Regions from separate parts of the Klebsiella sp. B345 genome, predicted to be linked through region 2. Evidence: predicted binding sites of a transcription regulator. Region 2 holds the regulator's gene; each other region holds the start of a gene.
The links. Region 2 encodes Fur, which represses iron uptake genes when iron is present. Its sites were predicted from a motif close to ATAATAATGAGAACNACTATCAA; they were not measured.

Region 1: the regulator Fur is predicted to act here: its motif matches at 1,341-1,363, upstream of ACMYSO_RS07460 (Nramp family divalent metal transporter).
Region 3: the regulator Fur is predicted to act here: its motif matches at 1,151-1,173, upstream of sodA (superoxide dismutase [Mn]).

What each region holds. Positions count from the first base shown of each region.
Region 1 is NZ_CP180443.1:1,607,668-1,610,949, reverse strand. Features, by position in the region: gene ACMYSO_RS07465 (NupC/NupG family nucleoside CNT transporter) at 1-1,058, opposite strand, end outside; gene ACMYSO_RS07460 (Nramp family divalent metal transporter) at 1,404-2,642, shown strand; gene ACMYSO_RS07455 (DUF2502 domain-containing protein) at 2,691-3,041, opposite strand; gene mgrA (L-glyceraldehyde 3-phosphate reductase) at 3,194-3,282, opposite strand, start outside.
Region 2 is NZ_CP180443.1:4,490,658-4,493,939, forward strand. Features, by position in the region: gene chiP (chitoporin ChiP) at 1-1,107, shown strand, start outside; gene chiQ (ChiQ/YbfN family lipoprotein) at 1,155-1,487, shown strand; gene fur (ferric iron uptake transcriptional regulator) at 1,571-2,023, opposite strand; gene fldA (flavodoxin FldA) at 2,316-2,846, opposite strand; gene ybfE (LexA regulated protein) at 2,996-3,282, opposite strand, start outside.
Region 3 is NZ_CP180443.1:3,061,535-3,064,816, forward strand. Features, by position in the region: gene rhaS (HTH-type transcriptional activator RhaS) at 1-46, shown strand, start outside; gene rhaR (HTH-type transcriptional activator RhaR) at 119-967, shown strand; gene sodA (superoxide dismutase [Mn]) at 1,248-1,868, shown strand; gene yiiM (6-hydroxyaminopurine reductase) at 1,939-2,613, shown strand; gene cpxA (envelope stress sensor histidine kinase CpxA) at 2,689-3,282, opposite strand, start outside.

The DNA.
Region 1 (3,282 bases), 2.4 Mb from region 2:
AAGTTAGCGAAGGAGACCAGGAAGATAGAGATAATGCCTTCAGCGCGCGGAGAGAGCGTGCTGGCAATTTTCTGCAGATCCATCATCGCGACGAACTCATTCGAAACCAGCTTGGTCGCCATGATACTGCCCACCTGGAGCGCTTCACCCGCCGGAACACCCATCACCCAGGCAACTGGATAGAAGATGTAGCCCAGAATCCCCTGGAAGGAGATGCTGTAGCCGAACCAACCGGTAACGGTAGCGAACAGGGCGTTCAGCGCGGAAATCAGGGCGATAAAACCGATCAGCATGGCAGCAACGATAATCGCTACTTTAAAGCCTGCCAGAATATATTCACCCAGCATTTCAAAGAAGCTCTGACCTTCGTGCAGGTTGGACATCTGCAGGTTTTCTTCACTTTCTTCCACGCGATAAGGGTTAATCAGCGACAGCACGATAAAGGTACTGAACATGTTGAGCACCAGTGCAGCAACCACATATTTTGGCTGCAGCATGGTCATGTACGCGCCGACGATAGACATGGAAACGGTCGACATTGCGGTCGCGGCCATGGTGTACATGCGGTTGCGTGACATTTTGCCCAGGATATCTTTATAGGCGATAAAGTTTTCCGACTGTCCCAGAATCAGCGAGCTGACGGCGTTGAAGGATTCCAGCTTGCCCATGCCGTTAACTTTAGACAGCACGGTACCAATCGCGCGAATGACGATCGGCAGGATACGGATGTGCTGCAGAATACCGATCAGCGCGGAGATAAAGACGATAGGGCACAGTACTTTCAGGAAGAAGAAGGCCAGGCCTTTGTCGTTCATGTTACCGAAGACGAAGTTGGTCCCTTCGTTGGCAAAGCCGAGCAGCTTTTCGAACATCTCGGAGAAGCCTTTCACGAAACCCAGACCAACATCGGAGTTCAGGAAGAACCATGCCAGCAAGACTTCAATAACAAGTAATTGAATAATATAACGAATGCGAATTTGCTTACGGTTATGACTGACCAAAAGGGCCAGTATAGCCACCACTACGATCGCGAGAATAAAATGCAAGACGCGGTCCATATTTGCTCCAAATATGAGGCAGGTTAAATTTCTTTGCACATTCTATGTAACAAGGACAAAGAAAACGAGATCAAATCCACACTATTGCAAGGAACTGTGACCAGTGATTGAAATAGTGATCAAACATACATTTTTGTTATGTTGCGTAAAGGTTTTAAAAGTTGCTTAGATTGTACTACTCTGTGATCTGGCGAGGTGCAATTCCATCCATACCCGTTTTTCGTTGTTAGCCGCTATCGTTCCCCCCTATCAAAGCAATAATGACTATCTTTCCAAATGAACTTGATAAGCATTCGCATTTTGATAGCATGAAACATAGCAAAGGCTATATTTCAGAGGCAGAAAATGACAGGCACTCGCGTTGAGAATAGCAGCGGTCGCGCAGCGCGCAAGATGAAGCTCGCATTGATGGGGCCTGCGTTCATTGCTGCCATTGGTTATATCGATCCCGGCAACTTTGCCACCAATATCCAGGCCGGGGCCAGTTTTGGTTATCAGCTGCTGTGGGTCGTGGTGTGGGCTAATTTGATGGCAATGCTGATTCAGGTGCTGTCGGCAAAGCTTGGCATTGCGACCGGTAAAAATCTGGCGGAGCAAATCCGCGATCACTACCCGCGTCCGGTGGTGTGGTTTTATTGGGTGCAGGCGGAAATCATCGCCATGGCTACCGATTTGGCTGAATTTATCGGGGCGGCGATTGGCTTCAAGCTGATACTCGGTATATCGCTGTTGCAGGGGGCTGTCCTCACCGGAATTGCCACCTTCCTGATCCTGATGCTTCAGCGTCGCGGGCAAAAGCCGCTGGAGAAAGTCATCGGCGGATTACTGCTGTTTGTTGCCGTCGCCTATATTGTTGAACTGATCTTCTCACGACCGGCGCTGGCGCCGCTGGCGAAGGGGATGATTGTTCCAGGCCTGCCCAATAACGAAGCGGTTTTCCTGGCGGCCGGTGTGCTGGGCGCAACGATAATGCCGCACGTTATCTATCTGCACTCCTCGTTAACCCAGAATCTGCACGAAGGCACACGCAAAGAGCGTTATCACGCCACTCGCTGGGACGTGGCGATTGCCATGACCATTGCCGGGTTTGTTAATCTGGCGATGATGGCCACGGCGGCGGCGGCTTTTCACTTTAATGGTCATACGGGCATTGCCAATCTTGATGAGGCCTACCTGACGCTGGAGCCGCTGTTAAGTCATGCGGCGGCGACCATATTTGGCCTGAGCCTGGTGGCTGCCGGTCTGTCATCGACCGTGGTGGGCACGCTGGCAGGGCAGGTGGTGATGCAGGGGTTTATTCGTTTTCATATTCCGCTGTGGTTCCGCCGTTTAGTCACCATGCTGCCATCCTTTATTGTGATTATGATCGGGCTGGACCCGACCCGCATTCTGGTGATGAGCCAGGTGCTGCTCAGTTTTGGTATCGCGCTGGCGCTGGTTCCGCTGCTGATTTTTACCAGCAATGCGCAGTTAATGGGCGAGCTGGTGAATACGCAGTGGATTAAACGACTGGGCTGGGTGATTGTCGCCGTCGTGGTATTACTGAACGGCTGGTTACTGGTGGGAACGGTACTTGGATTGTAATTGCACTGATGGAAATAATTCGGGGAGCCTTGTGGCTCCCCGAGATGTTTAATGATGGCCATGATCGTGTCCGCGGCCACCGCCTGGACCTCGTCCCCAACCGTCGTGACGGTCGCGACGATCGTTCCAGCCTTCGCGATAACCACGCTCGTAAGCATTGCGTTTATCCCAGCCGCGATGGCGCCCGTTGTCATGGTGGCGCCAGCGATTATCACGCCATTCATAATTACGACGCCAGTAATCGCGGTCTCGCCAACCGCCGCCGTCCCAGTAGTTACCGTAATTATCACGATCGCCTATTTGTAATTTTACAGATGGCAGCAGGGTGATTTCTCCGGCGTTGGCAACCAGTGGCGTTGAAGCCAAAAGCACTGCTGCCAGAATCAGTGACCTGAACATACTCTTCTCCTTCACGATCGGGGCCTGAGAGCCTGATAAATAGGCTCTCATTGGGCCTGTTAACGTGATATTACGGGGCGGTAAAGCGCCGTAGCATTGGAGGAACTCCTAAATCACGGATAAGAGCACTTTTTGCTAAAGGAAAATTTGCTTTACGCCGCCAGGATCGCGTCAATTTTCGCGCACTCTTCCGCGCTAAAAAGCCGGTTGCCCAGCATGCCGACAGCATCATCAAGCTGTG
Region 2 (3,282 bases):
GCGGAAAGCAGCGAAAGCGGACACCCGAACGAAATTGCCTTCTCTTCACGAAATAAAGCGTATGACGAAGATTACTCTGGCGATAAGAGCGGGATCAGCCTGTATAAGGCCGCGGCGAAATTTAAATACGGCCCGGTATGGGCGCGTGCTGGTTATATCCAGCCAACCGGGCAAACGCTGCTGGCTCCGCACTGGAGCTTTATGCCGGGTACCTACCAGGGTGCTGAAGCCGGAGCCAATTTTGATTACGGCGACGCCGGTGCGCTGAGTTTCTCCTACATGTGGACGAACGAATATAAAGCGCCGTGGCACATCGAGATGGATGAGTTCTACCAGAACGACAAGAAAACCAAAGTCGATTATCTGCACTCACTGGGCGCCAAATACGATTTTAAAAATGACCTCGTGCTGGAAGCGGCGTTTGGTCAGGCTGAAGGCTATATCGACCAGTATTTTGCCAAAGCCAGCTACAAATTTGATATTGCCGGTACGCCGTTAAACACCAGCTACCAGTTCTACGGTACGCGTGACAAAGTCAGCAACGGCGGCAGCAACGATATTTACGACGGTACCGCCTGGCTGCAGGCATTGACCTTCGGTTACAAGGTCGCTGATGTGCTTGACCTGCGCCTGGAAGGGACCTGGGTGAAAGCCGACGGTCAGCAGGGTTACTTCCTGCAGCGTATGACCCCAACCTATGCGTCGTCCAACGGTCGTCTTGATGTGTGGTGGGATAACCGCTCTGACTTCAACGCCAACGGTGAAAAAGCGGTGTTCTTCGGCGCGATGTATGACATGAAAAACTGGAACATGCCGGGCTGGGCGTTTGGCGCATCATACGTTTACGCATGGGATGCTAAGCCGGGCAGAATGTCCACGCCGGACGCTTATTACAACGCGGATACCCGTCTGAAAGAGTCTGCCTACAGCCTGGATGCCATGTATACCGTCCAGGACGGGCGAGCCAAAGGTACGCTGTTCAAACTGCACTTCACGCAGTACGACAACCACTCCGATATCCCGAGCTGGAGCGGTGGTTATGGCAACATCTTCCAGGATGAGCGTGACGTGAAATTCATGGTTATTGCCCCGTTCACTATTTTCTGATGCCGTCGCGGCAGGCCTGAACCTGCCGCAACTCTGAGAGGTTAATGATGAAGAAACTATTGCTCATCGCACTAATGGCATCAGGGCTGGTAGCCTGTACGCAGTCTCCTGCGCCGAAAGAAGATACAAAACTGAAAGATGCCTACAGCGCCTGCATTAATACGGCGGAAGGTAACCCGGACAAAGTCCAGGCCTGCCAGAGCGTGCTGGATGTGCTGAAAGAAGATAAGCAGCATCAGCAGTTCGCCAACCAGGAAAGCGTACGAGTCCTCGATTACCAGCAGTGTATTCTGGCGACCCGCACCGGCAACGATCAGGCGGTGAAGGCGCGTTGCGACCAGATCTGGAAAGAGATCCGCAGCAACAATACCAAACCCTGATAACCTCCTGCCAACTCCGCATAATCAGTGCATAAAAAAAGCCAACCGTCAGGTTGGCTTTTTACTGTTTGCACGCGGGAAACTTATTTTTCCACCGCGTCGTGTGCATGCTCATCTTCGCGGCAATCGCCTTCTGCACAGTGGCCGTACAGGTACAGGCTGTGGTTGGTCAGACGGATGCCGTGACGGGTAGCGATTTCACGCTGGCGCGCTTCAATAGAGTCATCACTGAACTCGATCACTTTGCCGCAATCAAGGCAGATAAGGTGATCGTGATGATGCTGCTGCGTCAGTTCGAAAACAGATTTACCGCCTTCGAAATTATGGCGGGTAACAATGCCTGCATCGTCAAACTGGTTCAGTACGCGGTAAACGGTAGCCAGACCAATTTCTTCACCCATGTCGATCAGGCGTTTGTATAAGTCTTCCGCACTGACGTGATGGTTATCCGGTTCCTGCAAAACTTCCAGGATTTTTAATCGTGGAAGTGTGACTTTCAGGCCAGCCTTCTTTAATGCGGTATTGTTGTCAGTCATGCGGAATCTGTCCTGTTGCTAATCGATCTACTTCCATCAGCGGAAGTAATACAGAGAATCACCCGATGTAATGCGTCTCATTATAGAACTGCCATGTTGAAATGAAAACCGCAAGCATCGTGCCTTGTATGCTGTTAAAAACGAGGTGCCAGTTACAAACTGCGTCACCTGACCTCATCGAATCAGAGGACATTGTACAGATATGTGGTTAAAAGTTAAAAACTTGTAGCTATTAGTTTTATTGCTTTTACCTATCAAAACGGCGAAACCATAAGGTAACGCCGTTTGATCATTATGCGTTTTTGATTTCTTCGAGATGCAGCTCTTCAGAAACCTGCTTCACCCACTGCGAGACACGTTCGTTGGTCAATTCAGGCTGGCGATCTTCATCGATAGCCAGACCGACGAAGTGGTCGTCATCCGCCAGGCCTTTAGAGGCTTCAAAATGGTAGCCCGCCGTCGGCCAGTGGCCCACGATAGTGGCGCCGCGCGGCTCGATAATGTCGCGAATGGTGCCTAATGCATCACAGAAATATTCTGCATAGTCTTCCTGGTCGCCGCAGCCAAACAGCGCAGCCAGTTTACCGTTGAAGTCGACCTCTTCCAGCGTCGGGAAGAAATCGTCCCAATCACACTGTGCTTCACCGTAGTACCAGGTAGGAATGCCGAGCAGCAGAATGTCGTAGGCTTCCAGATCTTCTTTGCTGCTCTTGGCAATGTCGTGAACATCAGCAACATCTTTACCAAGCTGCTTCTGAATCATTTTTGCAATATTCTCGGTGTTGCCCGTGTCGCTGCCAAAAAAGATGCCGATGATTGCCATGAGTAAAATAACCTCTTGAAACTTAATAATGTGGTAGTGGCGTAATGCCCGCAGATAACGGCAATCATAGCAGAACAGGCGAGGGGGCGGAAACAGCAATCACGCCCGACTGCACACTCTGCTACATGAAAGCGTTTTTTTGAGGATTTTCAGGCTTTATCCTGGCGATGCAGGGCTGCCAGCTGAGTCATGAGTATCTCTTCGATCAAATCGCTGCGGTTCATATTGCGTGCTTCCGCAAGCTCATTGAGTGCGTCTACTGCCTCCGCGTTGAGTTTTAGCTCAACACGCTTCAGCCCGCGAACTTTATCGCGCTTGAGCTGATTACGTTTGTTGATGCGCAGTTGTTCATCGCGCGCAAGCGGATTGGTCTTTGGTCTTCCCGGGCGCCGCTCGGTTGCGAACAAATCTAATGTCGTACGGTCCGTTTGTTCTT
Region 3 (3,282 bases), 1.4 Mb from region 2:
GTCGCCGCGCGATATTCGCCAGGGGCGCGACGCGATTCTTCAATAACGCGAGAGCAGTCAACGTTTTAGCGAGGAAAAACGCCAATAATTAACCGTTATTGGCGGTGGAGTGTGCGTGGTGGCCGGTCAGTTGATTCTTCGTAAAGATGAGTTCTTCGCATCTCCTTCGCAGGCGGTGGCGGTGGCGGATCGTTATCCGCAAAACGTCTTCGCCGAGCACACCCACGAGTTCTGCGAGCTGGTGCTGGTGTGGCGAGGCAACGGCCTGCATGTCCTGAACGACCGTCCCTGGCGTATCACCCGTGGCGATCTGTTCTACATCCGCGCCGAAGATAAACACTCCTACGCTTCAGTGAATGATTTAGTCCTGCAAAATGTTATCTACTGCCCGGATCGCCTGCGGCTCAATTTTGACTGGGCGGCGCATATTCCTGGTCTGTTTGGTACACCGTGGATCCCGCACTGGCGTATCGGCAGCACCGGTATGGCTCAGGTCCGCCAGGTCATTACCCAGCTGGAGCATGAAAGTAGCCGCTGCGACGCCCAGGCCAACAATATGGCCGAACTGCTGTTCGCTCAGCTGGTGCTGACGCTGCAGCGTCATCGCTACGCGACCGATAACCGGGCGGCGACTGCAAGCGAAACGTTGCTCGATAAGCTACTGACTGAACTGGCGGGCAGCCTTAATAGACCTTTCTTTCTGGATCATTTTTGTGAGCGCGAAGCATGCAGCGAACGGGTGCTACGCCAGCAGTTTCGCCAGCAGACGGGCATGACCATCAACCACTATTTGCGACAGCTGCGTATCTGCCACGCGCAGTATTTACTGCAGCACACCGAACGGCTGATTGGCGAGGTGGCGACCCAGTGCGGCTTCGAAGACAGCAACTACTTCTCCGTGGTATTCAACCGCGAAATCGGCATGACGCCGGGGCAGTGGCGGCAGCGCAGCCGTATGGCCGCCTAGGCTGGTTGTTTTTATCGGATAAGTCCTCTTTCCCGGCGATGAGTGTAAAAATCGGTCAGTTTGCTCGCCTTCCTGCTGTGGTCATGAGAGGCTGAATCCCTCCGTCAAAAATCTTAATTGTCTGTTTCCGTTGATAAAAATTAGGATATACCCCGTTGTTATAACCTTATTAAAAATACGGCATTGATAAGCGTTTTCAATATCATTTAATTAACTATAATGAACCAACTGCTTACGCGGCCTTAACACTTCCTGCCGCTCGACAATAATGGAGATGATTATGAGTTATACACTGCCAGCCCTGCCGTACGCTTATGACGCCCTGGAACCGCATTTTGACAAGCAGACGATGGAAATCCATCACACTAAGCACCACCAGGCCTACGTTAACAATGCTAACGCTGCGCTGGAGAGCCTGCCGGAATTCGCAAGCCTGTCCGCTGAAGAACTGATCACCAAACTGGATCAGCTGCCGGCTGACAAAAAAGGCGTTCTGCGTAACAACGCCGGCGGTCACGCTAACCACAGCCTGTTCTGGAAAGGCCTGAAAACCGGAACTACCCTGCAGGGCGACCTGAAAGCGGCGATCGAGCGTGATTTCGGTTCCGTTGATAACTTCAAAGCGGAATTCGAAAAAGCGGCAGCAACCCGCTTCGGTTCCGGTTGGGCGTGGCTGGTCCTGAAAGGTGACAAACTGGCCGTGGTTTCTACCGCGAACCAGGATTCCCCGCTGATGGGCGAAGCTATCTCTGGCGCTTCCGGCTTCCCGATCGTGGGCCTGGACGTTTGGGAACACGCTTACTACCTGAAATTCCAGAACCGTCGCCCGGACTACATCAAAGCCTTCTGGGACGTGGTTAACTGGGACGAAGCTGCTGCACGTTTTGCCGCCAAAAAATAAGGTTGCATTGTGCTGACTGAGAAGCGAGTCTGATGACTCGCTTTTTTTGTATCGGCATAAGGAGCAGCAGATGCACTATCCGCTCAACGTCTATATCGGTCGCGTTCGCGACTTTCCCGGCAGCCGCCCGAGCGCTATCAAAAAAATTCAGGTCGACGGCGAGTTAACCCTGGGTGAGCTGGGCCTGGAGGGTGATGAGCAGGCGGAACACAAAATTCATGGCGGGCCAGACCGCGCGCTTTGCCACTATCCCCGTGAACACTATGCCGACTGGATCCGCGAGTTTCCTGAACAGGCCGACCTTTTCTGCTCGCCGGCGTTTGGCGAAAACCTCTCTACCGAAGGGCTGACGGAGCATAACGTCCACATTGGCGATATCTTTCGTTGGGGCGAGGCGCTGATTCAGGTCACGCAGCCGCGTTCACCCTGCTTCAAACTCAACTTCCATTTTGCTATCAGCGATATGGCGCAGCGGATGCAGCAAAGCGGTAAAACGGGCTGGCTCTATCGGGTGGTGGCGGGCGGTCATGTCTCTGGCGATGCGCCGCTGGAGCGGGTGTCGCAGGTGAGTGATGTGAGCGTCTACGAAGCCGGGGCCATTGCCTGGCATATGCCGTTCGATGATGAGCAGTATCATCGTCTGCTGTCTGCCGCGGGGCTGTCGGTGAGTTGGACCCGCACCATGCAGAAGCGGCGTCTGAGTGGGCAAATCGAGGATGCTTCGCGCCGGCTGTGGGGAAAATAACCGCCAGCCGGCTACAGGGTGTGGTGATGGCTGTGGTAGCCCGGCTAAGCGTAGCGCCAGCCGGGAGAGAGCTCATCAGGTTCGTTTGTACAACGGCAGCCAAATCGTTAAACGCAGTCCACCCAGCGGGCTGTCATCGGCCTTGACCCAGCCCCGATGCTGCTGAATAGCTGCTTCGACAATCGCCAGTCCCAGACCGGTGCCACCAGACTCGCGATCGCGGGCCTCGTCGGTACGGTAGAACGGCCGGAATATCTGCTCGCGATCCTCCGGGCTGACGCCTGGACCGTCGTCATCAACGTTTATCGTGATGCCGTCTTTATCGACGGAGAAGCTGACTGAAATTTTGGTATGCGAGTAGCGCAGCGCGTTACGCACGATATTTTCCAGCGCACTTTCCAGCGCATTCGGGTTGCCGTAGAGCGGCCAGGGGCCTGGCGGATACTCTACCGTGAAGGATTTCCCTACCTGCTCGGCTTCAAACGCGGCGTTATCCAGCACTTCACCCCACAGCTGATTCGCCTTCACCGTTTCGCTCACCAGCGCGTTGTTCGCCTGGTTGCGCGACATCACCAGCAGGTCGTTGATCATGCTGTCCAGCCGGTGGGCTTCGGTCTCAATTCGCTCCAGCTCTTTGCTCTCGCCACTGCGGCGACGCAGCAGGGCGGT